DNA from 4 places in the Mesorhizobium sp. B4-1-1 genome. Region 2 is predicted to be linked to each of the others. Evidence: predicted binding sites of a transcription regulator. Region 2 holds the regulator's gene; each other region holds the start of a gene.
What was found. Region 2 encodes PhoB, which activates phosphate uptake and scavenging genes when phosphate is short. Its sites were predicted from a motif close to TGTCATNNANCTGTCAT; they were not measured.
Positions count from the first base shown of each region.

Region 1 (4,507 bases), on a different contig from region 2:
TAATGGGACGGACGGCCAAAGCCTTCCCAGTCCTCGCCGCCGTCGCCCGGATGCTGGACGGCGACGAAAGCCGTCTGGTCGTCAGGCGCGAACAGCGGGCCGCACATCTCGGCGCCGATCGGCACGCGGAAGAACAGTTTCGACGTTGCCCGCGCGTCACCCTCGGTATCGACCGCCCACAGGCCGTCGGTGCGGCCGGTGGCCTTCGGACCCTGGCCGTCGGTGGCGACCCACAGGCGCCCGGCGGAATCGACGGCGCAATTGTCCGGCATGCCGAACCAGCCATGGGCGGTGGTCGCGGTGGAGAAGGTGGCGCCGACATCGGCCACCGACGGATCGCCACATTTCAACAGCACCTCCCATTTGCCCTTGGTCGCGGCGAAATCGCCGCCTTCCTCGACGATCTCGATGATGTGGCCGAAGGCGTTGCCAGCGCGCGGATTGGCGGCGTCGACCTGCTCGGCCTTGCGCTTGGTGTTGTTGGTCAGCATGACGTAGACCTTGCCGTTGCCGGCATTGGGCTGGATGTCCTCCGGCCGGTCCATCTTGGTGGCGCCGAGCAGGTCGGCGGCGCGCCGCGTCTCGATGAGAACGTCGGCCTGGGAAGCAAAACCGTTCTCCGCCGTCAGCGGGCCTTCACCGAAAACGATCGGGATCCATTCGACCGAACCGTCCTCGGCGAACTTCGCCACATGCAGCGTGCCGTCGTCGAGCAGGTCCATGTTGGCCGCGCGGTCATCGGGATTGAACTTACCGGCGGTGACGAATTTGTAGACATAGTCGAAGCGTTCGTCGTCGCCGAGATAGAAGACGACGCGGCCGTCCCTGGCGACGATCGACTCGGCGCCCTCATGCTTGAAGCGGCCCATGGCGGTGCGCTTCCTCGGCACCGACGCCGGATCGTTGACGTCGACCTCGACGATCCAGCCGAACCGATTGGGCTCGTTCGGCTCCTTGGCGAGGTTGAAGCGGTCGTAATGCGCGCCCCACTCATAGGCGCCTTCCGGAATGCCAAGGCGCTTGTAGTTGGCGGCCTCCCTGTGGCCTTCCGGCAATTCGCCCGAGAAATAGCCGTGGATGTTCTCCTCGGCCATCACATAGGTGCCCCAGGGCGTGACGCCGCCGGCGCAGTTGTTGACGGTACCGATGACCTTCGCGCCGGACGGGTCGGCATTGGTCTTGACGCGATCGTGGCCGGCGACCGGGCCGGACAGCGCCATCTCGGTGGTGGACATGATGCGGCGGTTGAGCTTGCCGTCGCGCACGACCTGCCACTTGCCGCCTTGCTTGCGGATTTCGACGATTGTGCCGCCATGTGCGGCCATCTCGACATCGACCTGCTCCTTCGAGAGCGGCGCCACCTCGGCGGCCTTCTTGCCGTCCTTCTCGACGATCGAGACGATGCCGGGGAACATCAGATGCGGGTTGGTGTATTCGTGATTGACGACCAGCAAGCCGTGCTCGGCGGAGCCATCGATCGGGATATAGCCGACATAGTCGTTGTTGTAGCCGAACTGCCTGGCCTGGGCTTCGGCCGATTGTTTTGCCGGATCGAACTCCGGCGAGTCGGCGAACAGCGGATCGCCCCAGCGCAACAGCACGTCGGCGTCATAGCCCGGCGCGACATGGTGCTTGTCGTCGATGCCGGCCTCGAGCTCGTCGAACTTGAAAGCCGAAGCCTCTGCGGCGCGCGCCTCGTCGGCGGCGATCAGCGCCAGCGGGCTGACGGTGGCGGCAATGGCCGAGACGGCCAGCGAGCCCATGAGAAAGCCGCGGCGCGAGAAACGCGCGGCGATGATCTCGCCCATGGTGCGGTTGTCGGTCGGGTTGACGGGCGGGCCGTCATTTTCCTCGAGCTGGCTGGTGCGGAAGCGGGTCTCAGGGGTCACGGTCATGGGATTCCTCGGCTTCTTGAGGTGGCTGGGATTTTGACCTTTCGACCCCTAAAGCGCGCCGATCACATTTTCGTGACATGGCTTCGACGTACCCCTCGGTGATTGGCGAAGTCGTCGATGTCGGCCCGCGGCTTTCGCCCTATCCTCCATCACCCGGCTTGACGGTCTCGCCCGCTTCGGAAACAAGGGCTGCGGCCGGCGTGGCGACGGCGCTTCAAGAAGGGGACGACAGGTGAGTTTCTGGGGACTGGGGCAGCTCGGCATTTCGACGGTGATGTTCCTGCTGGCGGCGATGGCGGCCAAGCATTGGGGGATGGCGCCGAGCCTGGCCAAGCTCTTTTTGACCCTGGCGCTCTACACGGCTGGCAATCTGATCATGCTGCGGCTGGTGCGCGAATTCGGCATGTCGGTGTCGTTCAGCCTGTCAGCGGTGATCCAGCTTGTCGCGGTCAATGTCGTGGCGCTCGCCTTCTTCGGCGAGCGGCTCAACGGTTTGCAAGCGACCGGCATGGTGCTGGCGATCGCCGCCGTCGCGCTGATCACGCTTGGGCCCTATATCCAACGGCTGTAGCTGGACCCAAGGCCCGAATGAAATCGACCGCCAACGCGCTGCTTAACAAAATGGAATTCCCGGTGCTGCTGGCCGGGCTGGTGATTGCCGGCGGTCTATGGGGCCTGGTGGAGCTCATTGAGGTGGCGCGCGCCACCACGCCACATGCCTTCGACACGGAAATCCTGCTTGCCTTCCGCCATGCCGGGCAGCCGGACAGTCCAATCGGTCCACCCTGGCTCGAAGGCGCGGTGCGCGACGTCACCGCGCTGGGCAGCACCGCTGTGCTGGTGCTGATCACGACGGCGACGATCGTCTATCTGCTCTTGATCCGCAGACCCTTGACCGCTCTGTTCATGTTCGCGGCCGTGGCGGGTGGGCAAGTGCTTTCCAGCCTGCTCAAATTCGAGGTCGACCGGCCGCGCCCCGATCTCGTCTCGCATCTCGTCACCGAGACTTCGCTCTCGTTCCCCAGCGGCCACGCGATGCTGTCGGCGGTGACCTATCTGACCCTCGGCTCGCTGGCCGCCCGCTTCCTGCCGGACCGCAGGACGAAAGTCTTCGTGCTTGGCCTTGCCGTGCTCACCACGGTGCTGATCGGCGCCAGCCGCGTCTATCTTGGCGTGCACTGGCCGTCCGACGTGCTTGCCGGCTGGTGCGCGGGCTTCGCATGGGCCATGCTGTGCTGGCTTGCGGCACGCCTGGTGCAGCGACGCAAGGTTGTTACGGATAGCGAATAACCAATGTTTCATCTATGCCAAATGAGGGTTGAAACATCAGGATGTTTATATTATCCATTGACACCGCAGACTCAGACATAGGTTCTGGCCGATGATCACTGCTGCGCAGATGCGCGCCGCAAGAGCGTTGGCCGGTATCGACCAGCGAACGCTCGCCGAGCGCGCCGGAGTTTCGCTTCCGACGATACAGCGTATGGAGGCGAGCGAGGGCGTCGTGCGAGGCGTCGTCGACACGCTGATGAAGGTCATCCAGGCCCTCGATGAGGTCGGGGTGGAATTGATCGGCGAGAACCAGACCAGCGAACGCGGCGGCAGGGGCGTACGCCTCAAGGCCATCGTGGCGCAGAACCCGCAGGGCTGAGCCGCAACTGCATCCGCCCCCGGAAACCGTAGCCGGTTTCGGGCAGCGCGATGCAGCGTCGCAACGGTTATCGCGACGGCGACCGCCGACATGCAGCCGACGATCCCGCCGCCCTGTGGAGCGGAAGCAGTTCATGGATCGGGCGCGGCGGGCAATTCACCATCAGGCGCGGCCGACGTTCGCCGAGCTGTTCACGCCAAAGCTGGTGACCGTGCTGCGCGAGGGCTACCACCTCAGGCAGCTGAGGGCCGATGTAATCGCCGGCCTGACGGTCGCCATCGTGGCTCTGCCGCTGTCGATGGCGATCGCGATCGCCTCGCATGTCGGGCCGGAGCGCGGTTTGTTCACGGCGATCATCGGCGGCTTCATCGTCGGCGCGCTTGGCGGCAGCCGGTTCCAGATCGGCGGGCCCGCCGGCGCCTTCATCGTGGTCGTGGCCTCGACGGTCGACCGGCACGGCGTCGACGGACTGATCCTGGCGATGCTCATGGCCGGTGTCTTGCTGATCGCGGCCGGGTATCTGAGGCTCGGCGCTTATGTGAAGTTCATCCCCTATCCGGTAACGGTCGGCTTCACAGCCGGCATCGCCGTCATCATCCTGTCCAGCCAGTTGCACGACCTGTTCGGCCTGACGCTGCCGGGCAAGGAGCCAGGCGACCCGCTGCCGCGGCTTATCGCGCTCGGCAAGGCTGCCGGGACAGCAAATCCGGCGGCCATTGCCGTCGCCGCGCTGACGATAGGGATCATCGTGGCCTTGAAGCGCTGGCGGCCCTCCTGGCCGGGCCTACTGATCGCGGTCGCCGCGGCGTCGCTGGCCGCGACGGCTCTTGGTCTTCCCGTGGAGACGATCGGCACGCAATTCGGCGGCATTCCGCGGATGTTGCCGGACCCGACTCTACCGCCGCTCGATGCGCAGAAGCTCATCTCCGTGGTACCCGATGCAATTTCCTTCGCCCTGCTG
Region 1 is NZ_VFTH01000025.1:54,154-58,660, reverse strand. Features, by position in the region: gene FJW10_RS26240 (PhoX family phosphatase) at 1-1,895, opposite strand, end outside; gene FJW10_RS26235 (hypothetical protein) at 2,128-2,466, shown strand; gene FJW10_RS26230 (phosphatase PAP2 family protein) at 2,484-3,185, shown strand; gene FJW10_RS26225 (helix-turn-helix transcriptional regulator) at 3,277-3,546, shown strand; gene FJW10_RS26220 (SulP family inorganic anion transporter) at 3,680-4,507, shown strand, end outside.
Region 1: FJW10_RS26240 (PhoX family phosphatase) is a predicted target of PhoB. The motif match lies at 1,957-1,973, and genes of this name have one in related genera.

Region 2 (4,507 bases):
GAAGGAGCAGACGGCGGGCACCTATGCAAGGAAGCTCGCCGAACAGGGCTTCATCACCATCGCCTACGATGCCTCCTACCAGGGCGAGAGCGGCGGGCAGCCGCGCCAGCTCGAAAACCCGTCTGTCCGCACCGAAGACGTGAGCGCCGTGCTCGATTACCTGACCACGCTCCCCTATGTCGACAATGACCGTATCGGTGCGATGGGTATCTGCGCCGGCGCCGGCTATACGGCCAATGCGGCAATTGACGACCCGCGCATCAAGGCCGTCGGAACCGTGAGCGCCGTCAATATCGGCCAGATGTTCCGCAACGGTTGGGACAACAATATCAAGGATGCAGACGCCCGCGCCGTGATCGCGGTCGGCGCGGCGGCACGGACTTCCGACGCCAACGGTTCGGAGGTTGGCAGGATTCCGCTGGCGCCACTGAAGGAAGACGACGCTCCGAACGAAGAACTGCGCCAAGCCTGGGAATATTATCACACGCCCCGCGCCGAATACCCGACCGCACCCGGTTATGCGACGGCTCGCAGCCTGTCGCAGATCATTCCCTACGACGCCTATTCCAAAGCCGAGGCCTACCTCACCCAGCCGCTGCAGATCGTGGCCGGGAGCAAGGCCGGCAGCAAATGGATGAGCGACGACCTCTATAGCCGCGCCGCCAGCAAGGACAAGAGCTACCATGTCGTTGAAGGGGCCAACCACATGGATCTCTATGACGGCGAGAGATATGTCGATGAAGCAGTGTCGGTGCTGGCGCCTTTCTTCGGCAAGACGCTGCAACCCATCGGCGGAAGGTAATCGTCCAAGGGATGCGGGATCGACCAGGGTTCGTCCCCTTCGACCCGGAACAAGCGAGGTCATATGATCAAGGTTCTCATTCTCGGCGCGGGTGGCCAGATTGCCCGCCACGTCATCGACATGCTGGCGGGCGACGGTGACCTTCATCTGACCCTGTATGCCCGCAACACGGCGCGCCTTGCCGGCCTTGCCGGGCCAAATCAGAACGTTGTCCAAGGGGACGTTCTGGACGCCGCAAGGCTCGACGAAGCGATGCAGGGACAGGACATCGTCTACGCCAATCTGACCGGCGCGGACCTCGACAGGCAGGCGCGGGCCGTGATCGCCGCCATGAAGAAGGCCGGCATCAGGCGACTGATCTTCATTCTGGCGCTCGGCATCTATGACGAAGTGTCCGGCAAGTTCGGCGAATGGAACGCCGCCATGATCGGCGAGGACCTGAAACCCTTCCGGCGCGCCGGAGACGCCATCGAGGCCTCCGGTCTCGAATACACGATCCTGCGGCCCGCATGGCTGATGGATGAGGCGGTCATCGACTATGAAACGACCGCGCGCAACGAGCCATTCAAGGGCACGTCGGTATCGCGCGTCAGCGTGGCCGATCTGGTTGCTCGGATTGTCCGAGCGCCGGATCGGCATGTCGGCGAAAATCTCGGCGTCGACAAGCCGGGCACGGATGGCGACAAGCCCGATTTCATGTGAAGCGGCGGCGGGGCAGAGGGCGGTTCCCAGTAAACGGTGAACCGCTCTAATCCTCCCTGATCGCGTAACCCGCCCCGCGGATGGTGCGGATGACGTCCGGCATGCGGCCGTTGTTGACCGCCTTGCGCAGGCGCCCGACATGGACGTCCACGGTGCGCTCGTCGATATAGATCGTCTCGCCCCAGACATTGTCGAGCAGCTGGCTGCGCGAGAACACTCGGCCGGGATGGCGCATCATGAATTCGAGCAGGCGGAACTCGGTCGGGCCGAGCCTGATCTCGCTCTTCTTGCGGTAGACGCGGTGCGATTCGCGGTCGAGCACGATGTCGCCGACCTTGAGCACGCTGGACAGCACCTCCGGCTTGGCGCGGCGCAGCAGCGCCTTGACGCGCGCCATGAACTCCGGCGTCGAGAACGGCTTGACCAGATAGTCGTCGGCGCCGGTCGAGAGGCCGCGCACGCGGTCGCTTTCCTCGCCGCGGGCCGTCAGCATGATGATCGGCAGCCGCTCGGTCTCGGGCCGCATCCTGAGACGCCGGCAGAGCTCGATGCCAGAAACCGCCGGCACCATCCAGTCGAGCACGAGCATGTCGGGAACGTTTTCCTGAAGGCGGATTTCGGCCTCGTCGCCGCGGGTCACCACTTCGACCTGGTAACCCTCGGATTCGAGATTGTAGCGGAGTAGCACCCCCAGCGGCTCCTCGTCCTCCACCACCATGATGCGTGGCGCGATCATTGGGGTAACCTTTTCGTCAGGCCGCCGGCGCCGACATTGCGGTCTCGTCCTGCTTCGGACGATTGGCGGGCAATTGCGTGCCGGTCAGCACATAATAGGCGTTCTCGGCGATGTTGGTCACATGGTCGCCGATGCGCTCGAGATTCTTGGCGCAGAACAGAAGATGCGTGCAAGCGGTGATGTTGCGCGGGTCTTCCATCATGTAGGTCAACAGCTCACGGAAGACGGAGGTGTATTTGACGTCGATGCGCTCGTCGTCGTTGCGAAGCTTGGCCAGCGCCGTGGCATCGCCCACCATATATTCCTGGATCACGGCCTGGACCTGGATCAGCACCATCTGCGCCATGGAATCGATCGAATGCGTGAGGTCGCGCGGCGCGGCGCTGACGCCGACCGAGCCGACGCGCTTGGCGATGTTCTTGGCGAGATCGCCGATGCGTTCGAGGTCGCCCGCCATACGGATCGAGCCGACCACGTTGCGCAGGTCGTCCGCCATCGGCTGCCGCTTGGCGATCAGCGTGATGGCGCGGTCGTCGAGCTCGCGCTGACGAGCGTCCATGATGGCGTCGTCGGAGACGACGCGCTGCGCCAGCGCATTGTCGGTCTCGAGCAACGCCTTGGTCGCGCCGCCGACCATCGAGCTGGCGAGATCGCCCATGTCGTTGATGAGCCGGCTGATCTGCCTCAGATCCTCGTCGAAGGAGGCGACGGTATGTTCGGCCATGATGATGTCCTCGTATGAACTCAGCCGAAGCGGCCGGTAATATAGTCCTGCGTGCGCTTCTCGCGGGGCGAGGTGAAGATCTTCTCGGTCCGGTCGAACTCCACCAGCTCGCCCAGATACATGAACGCCGTCTGCCGCGACACGCGCGCCGCCTGCTGCATGTTGTGGGTGACGATGACGATCGTGTAGTCGGCCTGCAACTCGTCGATCAGTTCCTCGATCTTGGCGGTCGACAGCGGATCGAGCGCCGAGGCCGGCTCGTCGAGCAGGATGACCTCGGGCTTCACCGCCACGGTACGGGCGATGCACAGGCGCTGCTGCTGGCCGCCCGAGAGGCTGAGGCCGCTGGCGTTGAGCTTGTCCTTGACCTCGGTCCACAGCGCGGCGCGCTTCAGCGCCGACTCGACGCGGCTATCCATCTCGGCCTTGCTGATCTTCTCATAGAGCCTGACGCCGAAGGCGATGTTCTCGTAGATAGACATCGGGAATGGCGTCGGCTTCTGGAACACCATGCCGATCTTGGTGCGCAGCAGGTTGAGGTCCTGCGAGCGGTCGAGGATGTTCTTGCCGTCGAGCAGCACCTGGCCCTCGGCGGTCTGCTTCGGGTAGAGCTCGTAGATGCGGTTGAGCACGCGCAGCAGCGTCGACTTCCCGCAGCCCGACGGGCCGATGAAGGCAGTCACGCTGCGCTCGGGCAGGGACAGGTTGATGTCCTTCAGCGCCTTCGACTGGCCATAGTAGAAATTGAGGTTCTTGACCTCGATCTTCGACTTCTCGACGGTCGTGTCGGCTACGTTCAAATCGGTGGACAACATCGGTTTCATCTGTCCTCTCTGCGTCCGGTGAGGCTGCGCGCGAAGATGCTCAGCCCGAGAACCGTCAGGGTGATTATGAGTGCGCCGGTCCACGCCAGTTGCTGCCATTCCTCATAGGGGCTGAGGGCGAACTGGAAGATGGTCACCGGCAAGCTGGCCATCGGCGCGTTGAGATTGCTCGACCAGAACTGGTTGTTGAGCGCGGTGAAGAGCAGCGGCGCCGTCTCGCCGGAGATGCGGGCGATCGCCAGCAATATGCCGGTAACGATGCCGGACAGGGCGGCGCGATAGGCGACCGAGCGGATCACCACCCAGCGCGGCGCGCCGATGGCGGCGCCTGCTTCGCGCAGCGCGTTGGGCACGAGGTTCAGCATGTCCTCGGTGGTGCGCACCACAACGGGGATCACCAGGATCGACAGCGCGACGGCGCCGGCGATGGCCGAGAAGTGCCCCATCGGCCGCACCATCAGCTCATAGACGAACAGGCCGATGATGATCGACGGCGCCGACAAGAGGATGTCGTTGATGAAGCGCACGATCGTGGTCAGGCGCGAGAAGCGGCCGTATTCGGCCATGTAGGTTCCGGCCAGGACACCGATCGGCGTGCCGACGATGACGCCGATGACGGTCATCACGATGCTGCCGTAGATGGCGTTGAGCAGGCCGCCAGCATCGCCTGGCGGCGGCGTCATTTCGGTGAACACCGCCAGCGAGAGGCCGGATAGGCC
Region 2 is NZ_VFTH01000034.1:17,741-22,247, forward strand. Features, by position in the region: gene FJW10_RS28575 (alpha/beta hydrolase) at 1-802, shown strand, start outside; gene FJW10_RS28580 (SDR family oxidoreductase) at 866-1,504, shown strand; gene phoB (phosphate regulon transcriptional regulator PhoB) at 1,551-2,240, opposite strand; gene phoU (phosphate signaling complex protein PhoU) at 2,257-2,964, opposite strand; gene pstB (phosphate ABC transporter ATP-binding protein PstB) at 2,985-3,788, opposite strand; gene pstA (phosphate ABC transporter permease PstA) at 3,785-4,507, opposite strand, start outside.

Region 3 (4,507 bases), on a different contig from region 2:
CGATCGTTTGGATACCATCCTGCTGCAGGTCGCCGAACGTGCGGGCGTCGAAATTCTCCAGCCTTGCAAGGCGATCGCGATTCGTCGGCGCGATGACTTGCAATTTGTGACTGTGGAGTCGGGTCAGCAACAGAAGGTCCTCAGCGCACCTGTCATCATTGCCGCGCACGGATCCTGGGAAAGCGGGAAACTCCCGAGCCAGCTTGAAAGAACGAGCCAACCTTCCGACCTTTTCGGGTTCAAGGCGCATTTTACCGGCGCCGCGCTGGCGCCCGACCTGATGCCGCTGCTCGTATTCCCAGGCGGATATGGTGGAATGGTGACGGCGGACCATGGCCGGGTTTCAATCTCCTGCTGCATCCGCCGCGATGTTCTATCCGGGCTTCGCCAGCACTTTGGAAATCTTGCGGCGGCGGATGCGGTATCGCGCCATGTCCTGGCCTCGTGCCGAGGCGTAGCAACTGTGCTGGCCGGTGCCGAATTGGATGGCCCCTGGCTGGCTGCGGGACCGATTCATCCCGGTATCCGGGCCGGCTACGATCAGGGCATCTTCCGCGTCGGCAACATCGCAGGTGAGTCGCATCCCGTCATCGCCGAGGGGATTTCGATGGCGCTGCAATCGGGCTGGCTGCTTGCACGAGAACTGATCGCAACGGGCAAAGGTCACGAGGGCCGCGACGCCGCCGGTCATCGCTACGAACGCGAATGGCGTCGGCAATTCTCGACGCGTCTGCGTGCCGCGGCCTTGATTGCCCGGATAGCGCTTGGGCCAGGTGGCGCGACAGCCATGCGCGCCGTGATCAAGAGTTTTCCGGCGGCTTTGACGATTGGCGCGCGACTGAGTGGAAAGACCCAGCCCCTTCCAGGCTTTTGACGTCCAGATTGCGGCGACGAAACCTTCCGAGGCTCCGGAATTGGAGCATCGCTTCCCGCCATGGCCGGGATGGCTGTGATCAGCTTTGACTGCCGCCGCCTCAGCTCGTATGCGCGACGAGCTTGTCCACCGTTTCGGGAAAGAAGTCGGGCGCCGAGCGGCGCTTGCCGAACATTATGTCGTATTGGATGAGCCGGAAATCGTTGATCTTCGGGTCGATCTGCTTCTGCCTCGCCCAGTCCGGCGTCGCTTCGCCCGAGGGCGACAGGAGCAGGTTGCGGTCGACCACCCGGTAGTGTTCGCGCAGCGCGCCGAGGAAACCGGTGTAATAGGGGTGGGTGATGCCCGCGGTGGTCAGGATATGGTAGGGCAGGAAGGCCGGGCTTACCGAGCCCAGGTTCTGCACCGGACCGGAGCGGTTCGACCAGATGACCAGCGGCGTGTCGTGATGCTCGATCGCGGCGCCGGCGTTAGGCTCCCTGCGCGGCGCGACATTGTCCTTGAGATAGCCCGTCTCGACATAGACCGGTCCCAGCGGCGGCAGATGGTCGCCGAAGAAGGCGATGATCGTCGGCCGCCGGCGCGCCTTCGCCCAGTCGATCAGGCGCTTAAGGCCATGGTCGGCGTCGGCCGAGCCTTCGGCATAGGAGAGCAGCGATTCCCGCGCCCAGGAGCTGATCGGCGCATCGACCGAATGCGTCGGGTTGCTGTAGCGGTAAGGCTCGTAAGGCCCATGGTTCTGCAGGCTGACCGCAAAAAAGAACACCGGGTCGTCGCTGGCATCGGCCTCGCGGATGATCTCGTCGGTCATTGCCGCGTCGGAGGCAAGCGGGCCGCGCTTTTCCATCGGCGGCAGCGTCTCTTCAGACTTGAAGTCCTTGAAGCCGAAATCGGCATAGACCGCGCCGCGGTTCCAGAACCAGTTGGTGCCAGGATGGATGGCACGCGCATAGTAACCTTCGCTCTTCAGGAAGGTCGCCAGCGACGGGGTCGGGGTGCGCACATATTGCTGATAGGGGATCGAGCCCGCCGGCAGGAAGGCGTTGGAAAAGCCGGTCAGCGCCTCGAACTCGATATTGGCGGTCATGCCGCCGAATTCGGGAGAGAACATCGAGCCGGAGCGCAAGGCGCGCACTGTCGGGATCGGGTCGGGCTTGATGGTGACGCCGGGCAACTGCGTCGGATCCCAGAAGGATTCGCTCATCACCACCACGATATCCGGCTTCTCGTCCGGCACCGAAGCGGCGACGTCGGGACGCTGGATCGCGGCCATCGCCTTTTCGGTGTAGCCGGGCGGCGCCGAGACATGCGCCATCGGCACGTTCATCGCGAAAGCCAGCGCAAAGCCGTTGGAGGCGTAGTTTTCCTTCTGGTCCCACATGATCGGGATGATCTGCAGCCGGTCGCGCGTCCACGAGAAGGTGGCATAGTCCATGATCGAGACGAAGAAGGCGAGCAGCGGCACGGCAAGCGCCAGCCGCGCCAGGCGGCCTTTGCGGCTGAGGATCGGCACCCGCCTGCGCCAGGTCCGCCAGCCGTAGACAAGCAGCGTCAGCCCGCCGACGATGCCAACCGCCAGCATGACGGCCGTCCATGGCCGCTCGCGCACCAGAAGCGGCATCAGCGCCACGATCTGGCGGGCGAACAGGAAATCCGTCGGATAGAGCGGATCGCCGAGATAGTGCGATTTCTGGTGGCCGACAAAGGCCAGCGCCAGCGTCAGCGGCGCCACGATCATCAGGCTCTGGTGGCTGCGCCCGAATATGGCGTCCAGCCCGACCAGCACCAGGGCAAAGACGATGATGGTGGTCCAGCCCGGCTTGAACGGCTGCAGGAAGAAATCGACCGTGCCGAAGAAATCGCCGCGCACGATCAACTCGATCGCGAATACGAGCAGGGCGGAGACGAGAAGCGTCGTCAGGCCGTAGCGCACGGTCGGCCAGGCCCGTCCCGGCAGGTAGCCGGTGGACGGATCGTCTTCCAAAAACTGCGGCACGGGCTTGGCCGCGCCTTTTCTGATCCTTGCCACTCTACTTCCCCCGGCCAACGCGACACGCCTTCCAGGCCCGTCACGCTTCTGTCATCGAAATGTCACGCAAAGCTAGCGCCTGTGGCGGAAATAAGAAGAGCCAGCAAACTAAACGTGAGCGGTTTTCATCAGGTGTGATCGCCAAAAAGCCTTTCGGAACAGGGAGTCAGCTGGGTTTTCCGGCTGAAATGCTGGCTGAAGAGGCGCCGGCGGGCTTGACTTGGCTGTGCGCCTTGCGCCAGAGGCAGGGAAAAACCAGCCTCTGGAGAGACCCAAAATGGCCGTCGCATTCACCTTTCCGGGACAGGGCAGCCAGGCCGTCGGCATGGGCAAGGACCTCGCCGATGCATTCCCCGAAGCGCGCCGCGTCTTCGAGGAAGTGGACGCCGCACTCGGCGAAAAACTGTCGAAACTCATCTGGGAAGGACCGGAAGAGACGCTGACACTGACCGCCAACGCCCAGCCGGCGCTGATGTCGGTGTCGCTGGCGGCGATGCGGGCGCTTGAAGCGCGCGGCTTCTCGCTGAAGGACAAGGTGGCCTATGTGGCCGGTCATTCGCTCGGCGAATATTCGGCGCTTGCGGCGGCCGGCTTCGTTTCGGTCGGGGACGCCGCGCGGCTGCTTCGGACCCGCGGCAACGCCATGCAGGCGGCGGTGCCGGCCGGCGAGGGCGCCATGGCCGCCATCATCGGTCTCGAGCAGGCCGATGTCGAAGCGGCATGCGCGGAAGCGGCCAAAGGCTCCGTCTGCCAGGTCGCCAACGACAATGGCGGCGGCCAGTTGGTGATTTCAGGCGCCAAGGCGGCGGTCGAGCTGGCGGCGAAGCTGTGCACCGAAAAGGGCGCCAAGCGGGCGCTGATGCTGCAGGTTTCCGCTCCTTTCCACTCGGCGCTGATGGCGCCGGCGGCCGATATCATGCGCGAGGCGCTGGTGGGTGTGGCGAAGCAGGCGCCGGTGGTTCCGGTCGTCTCCAACGTGACGGTGACGCCGACCAGCGACCCTGATGAGATCGTTCGCCGCCTGGTCGCGCAGGTGACCGGCCGCGTGCGCTGGCGCGAGACGGTGGAGTGGTTCGGCGCCAACGGCGTCGCGACGCTTTACGAGGTCGGCGCCGGCAAGGTGCTGTCGGGCCTGGCGCGCCGCATCAACCGCGACATCGCCACCGGCGCCATCGGCACTGCGGCGGAAGTCGAGGCGGCGCTGGCGGCGCTTGGCTGAGGATCGCTCGAACGTTACCGGAGGTGTCGAATGTCTCCTTCGAAGATTGGTCGAAGCAAAACCGAGCACATGGAGGAGCACTATCGCATTGCAGCTGAGATTGTGGAACGCATTCGGCGCGATGACGAGGATGTCCTGAGACCGAAGATTTCTGGCATGGCCTGGATGATTTGACGTATACGGAACCGGGATCGCCCGCGGCGCATTCGGAAAAATGAGGTTGAGAAAATGTTCGAACTGACCGGCCGCAAGGCGCTCGTCACCGGCGCAACAGGGGGCATCGGCGAAGCGATCGCTAGGGTGCTGCACAGCCGGGGCGCTATCGTCGGCCTGCACGGCACCCGTGTGGAGAAGCTGGAAGCCCTGGCTGGCGAGCTCGGCGACC
Region 3 is NZ_VFTH01000009.1:109,567-114,073, reverse strand. Features, by position in the region: gene FJW10_RS14990 (NAD(P)/FAD-dependent oxidoreductase) at 1-874, shown strand, start outside; gene FJW10_RS14985 (LTA synthase family protein) at 975-2,903, opposite strand; gene fabD (ACP S-malonyltransferase) at 3,181-4,122, shown strand; gene fabG (3-oxoacyl-[acyl-carrier-protein] reductase) at 4,351-4,507, shown strand, end outside.
Region 3: FJW10_RS14985 (LTA synthase family protein) is a predicted target of PhoB. The motif match lies at 2,953-2,969, and genes of this name have one in related genera.

Region 4 (4,507 bases), on a different contig from region 2:
TAGCCGAGCGCCAGGAGAAAACCCTCGTCGCCTCGTGACAGTGCCTGCAAGCGGATGTCGCGCGCCATCGGGAACTGCAGCGGCTCGCGGGTGATATCGCCAGGCACGTGGTCAAGCGGCATGTCGCCATCGGCCTCGATCAGGCCTTCATGGGCGAGGATCGCCGAAACGCGAGGCATGGGTTCGGCCTGGCCTTCGCGCAGCGCTGGCGTCTCGACGTCGGCGCCGGCGGCAAGCTCGGGATCGAGCAGGCGGTGGGTGTAGTCGAAAGTCGGACCAAGCACCTGGCCGCCGGGCAGATCCTTGTAGGTTGCCGACACGCGCCGCTCGACCTGCATCGCGCCGGTGTCGACGGGGTTGGTGTAGCCGAAGCGCGGCAGCGTGGTGCGATAGGCGCGCACCAGGAAGATCGCCTCGATCATATCGCCGCGCGCCTGGACGACGGCGAGAGCCGCCAACTCGCGATCATAGAGCGAGCCTTCGCTCATCACCCGGTCGACGCCGAGCGCCAGCTGTTCGACGATCTGGTCGAGGCGCAGCGCCGGCACCGAGCGGTCGCCGCGGCGGCGGTCGGCCAGCAGCCGATGGGCGTTGGCAATTGCGGCCTCGCCGCCTTTCACCGCGACATACATGTCATGCCTCCATCGGCTTGATGCGGGTGGTGCGCGGCAGGCAGGCGAGGCTGCCGGGCGCCGCCAGGATGATGTCGACGCCGCGCGGGAAACGCTGGTTGTTCTGCTTCCACTGCTCGACGAAATGGCGCGGCATGCCCGGAGGCGCGATCATCGAGGTCTTTTCGATCCCAGGTCCTTCGAGCAGCAGCGACGGGCCCGAGGCGAGGCCGTCGACCAGGAGGATCAGCGTCGTCGAGCGATCGGGATATTCTTGCGTGCCCTGCGCAAAACCGTCGAGCGCGGCCATCTCTCTTGGATTGGCGATCAGGGCGAAATGCGCATCGGCCGAGGTGTTGGCCAAGGGCGCGCCGGTGTGAAAGCCGAGCCAGGCCTTGACCGAGGCGTCCGCCTGCAAGGGAGGATCGAGCCAGACTGGCGTGTCGTTGTCGCAGAGCGCCAGCGCCACGGCGCCTGCCGTCGCCGACAATGGCGCCGGCGGGCGGGCGAGTTGCGGCAGGTCCTGGACGGTGCCGGGGCGCGCCATCGCGTCCATGATGGCGCGGAAGATGGTCTGCGCGTCGAAAACCGGCTCGGTGAAGCCGCCGTCGATCGATTGCGTGGCGATGTTCATCAGTCCTCTCCGCGCACCATGGTGAAGAAATCCACTTTCGTTGCCGCCGTCTCGATGCGCCGCGTCTCGCGCGCCGCATCGAGCGCCGCGCGCAAGGGCGCGACCAGCTTCGTCTCGACCGCCTCGCGATGCGCCGCGTCCTGCCACAGCGCGTCGGCGATCGCCGCGAACTTTGCCTTGCCCTTGTCGCGGCCGAGCGCATAGGAATGGCCGACCTTGCCGGATGGCAGCCGCACCGTGGCGCGGGTGACCGTCGCCTCGCCGACATTGAACGGCGCGCCGCCGCCGCCGATCCGCCCGCGCACCGTCACCAACCCTGTCTCCGGGCCGCGCAAAAGCTCTGCCTCGGAAGGCAGGCCCGCTTCGTTCCACAGACGGGCAATCTCATCGGCCGCGGCATGCGCCAGCGTCGCCATCAAGGCCTTCCGGCCGGCCTGCTCGCGCGCTTCCTGTCCTCGCATGGCATTACTCCTTACATGCATAAATTTGTCTATTGATATAGACAACTATACAAATTATACTCATCTCGTAACGGGAGTCCATGACGGGTGGATGACAACCCGGGAAAAATGCTTGGGGGCGATGGGTGACTGGACTGGCGGCTAGCATCGAAAGGCGAAACGGCGTGTCGCTATGGCGGCAGATTGCCGATCGGATCCTGCAGGCGATCGCCAGTGGCGATTTCGCGGAGAACGCGGCGCTGCCGCCCGAAGTCGCGCTGGCGCAACGTTACGGCGTCAACCGCCACACCGTGCGCAGCGCCATTGCCGCACTTGTGCAGGAAGGCGTGCTGAAGGCCGAGCAGGGGCGCGGCACCTTTGTCTTGTCGCGCAAACGGCTGTCCTATCCGATCGGCGCGCGCACGCGCTTCTCGACCGGACTGCAAGGGCAGACGAGCGAGCGGCACATCGCGCTGTTGTCGTCATCGACGGAGCCGGCCAGCCGGCGCATCGCCGAGGCGCTGGGCCTTGCCAAGGGTGCTGCGGTCATCCGCCTGGAGACGCGCGGCGAGGCCGACGGTCATCCGGTGTCGCGCGCGACGACCTGGTTCGACGCCAAGCGCTTCGCCGGCATCGAGGCCGCTATGGCGGAAACGGGGTCGATCACTGCCTCGCTGAAGCGTTTCGGCGTCAACGATTATCTGCGGCACTCGACAGTGCTGTCAGCGCGGCATGCCGACGCCGACGACCTTGCAGCACTCGATTTGCAGCCCGGCGCCATCGTGCTGGTCACCGTCGCGGTGAATGTCACGCTCGATGGCCAGCCGATCCAGTTCGCGGAGTCGCGCTTTCCGGCGGAGCGGGTGGAGCTGAGGCTCTCGGCCGGCGATTAGCCCTCGGCGTCTTCATCCAAGGCGATGACACCAAAGGTCGTTGTCCACGCGACGCAAAGCGGAGCGCAGACCCGAGGGTCCATTCCGTTACCTCGATCGTAAAGCGCAGCGGAGCAGAATTCTGGATCGTTGCAACGCGTCGACGTCGCGGAATGGATCCTCGGGTCTGCGCTGCGTCGCCACGCTCCTTGCTCCGCCCGTGGATGACGAAGGGATAGGCGTTCCGGCCAATTGCCAAAGACTGCGATCTGCCAAGGCAGGCACCATCCAGCGCGCTAGATTTTCGTGCCGGCCTCTTACTTACCCGACCTCGATGACGGCCTTGATCAGTCCCGACTTCTCATGCGTCCATCGGGCGAGGTCACGCGGCGTCCTGGCAAGCGTGGTTCGATGGGTGACGAGCTTGTTCAGCGGCACGGCGCCGTCGCGGATCGAGGCCGCGACATGGTCGAAGTCGGCCTTCAGCGCATTGCGGCTGCCGATCAGTGTCATCTCGCGCTTGTGGAATTCGGGATCGGAGAAGGCGATGTCGTCCTTGACGACGCTGACCAGCACCAGCGTGCCGCCATGCGCGACATGGGCGAAGGCCGACTGCACCGACGGCGTGTTGCCGGTCGCGTCGAATACGAGGTCGAAACCCTCGCCGGAGGTTGCTTGCCGGACCAGTTCGGCAGCAGTCGCCTTCGAGCCGTCCAGCGGGGTAAAGCCGAGTGCCTTTTCGGCGAAGCCGAGGCGCTCGGCGCTCATGTCGAGCAGGCTGACATCCAGTCCGGCGATGCGCGCGAAGATCGCCGTACCGAGGCCGATCGGCCCGGCGCCGATGACCAGCGTGCGCGCGCCCGGAGGCCCGAGCGAACGGCGCACCGCATGCGCGCCGATGGCCAGGAATTCCACCGCCGCGGCGTCGGCCAGCGACAGGCCGTTTGCCGGATAAAGGTTCTGCGCCGGCACCAGGATCTCGTCGCACATGGCGCCGTCGCGGTGGACGCCGAGCACTTCGATCTTCACGCAGCAATTCGGCTTGCCGTGCCGGCAGGCGATGCATTTGCCGCATGAAAGATAGGGGTTGATGACGACCGGCTCGCCGACGGCGAGATCGACGCCTTCGCCCTTCTCGACGATGGTGCCGGAGACCTCATGGCCCATGATGCGCGGATAGGCCAGAAACGGGTGCTTGCCTTCGAAGATGTGGTAGTCGGTGCCGCAGATGCCGACGTGGCTGACGGCAACCCGCGCCCAACCGGGCGGGGGCGCGCAAGGGTCGGCGCGGTCTTCGAGGACAAGCTCGCCGGGTGAGCGGCAGACAACGGCTTTCATGGGCAATCCAAGGCAAAAAAGCGCCGGCCTCGCTCGAGCGAGGCCGGCGCGAAAGGTTCAGGGAAGGTTCATTTGCCGCGACGGCGCAGGCCGTCGAAGTAGACGATGACGATGATCAGCAGGCCGGTGATGACGCGCTGCCAGAAGGTGTTGACGTTGAGCAGGTTGGCGCCGTTGTTGATCGTCGAAAGGATGAAGGAGCCGATCAGCGGTCCGTGCACGGAGCCGATGGCACCGAACAGCGAGGTGCCGCCGATCACCGAAGAGGCGATGGCCTGAAGCTCATAGGTGTCGCCCTGCGTCGGGTTGCCGATGCCGATGCGCGAGGCCAGGAGCACGCCGACGAAGGCGGCCAGCAGACCGGACAGGATATAGGCCATGAAGATGGTGCGCGGCACGTTGACGCCCGAAAGACGCGCGGCCTCGGCATTGGAGCCGACCGAGAACAGGTAACGGCCCCAGCGCGTGTGATGCAGGAATACGTAGGACGGGATGGCGACCAGGACCACCATCCAGAACAGATACGGGATGCCGAAGAGTGAGCCCCGCGAGAACGCCTGGAAGGGGTCGCTGTTGATGGAGATCGAGTTGCCGTTGGTCATCAGAAGGCCG
Region 4 is NZ_VFTH01000016.1:117,877-122,383, reverse strand. Features, by position in the region: gene FJW10_RS21640 (carbon-phosphorus lyase complex subunit PhnI) at 1-632, opposite strand, end outside; gene phnH (phosphonate C-P lyase system protein PhnH) at 634-1,245, opposite strand; gene phnG (phosphonate C-P lyase system protein PhnG) at 1,245-1,706, opposite strand; gene phnF (phosphonate metabolism transcriptional regulator PhnF) at 1,841-2,578, shown strand; gene FJW10_RS21620 (zinc-binding alcohol dehydrogenase family protein) at 2,879-3,895, opposite strand; gene FJW10_RS21615 (ABC transporter permease) at 3,964-4,507, opposite strand, start outside.
Region 4: phnF (phosphonate metabolism transcriptional regulator PhnF) is a predicted target of PhoB. The motif match lies at 1,787-1,803, and genes of this name have one in related genera.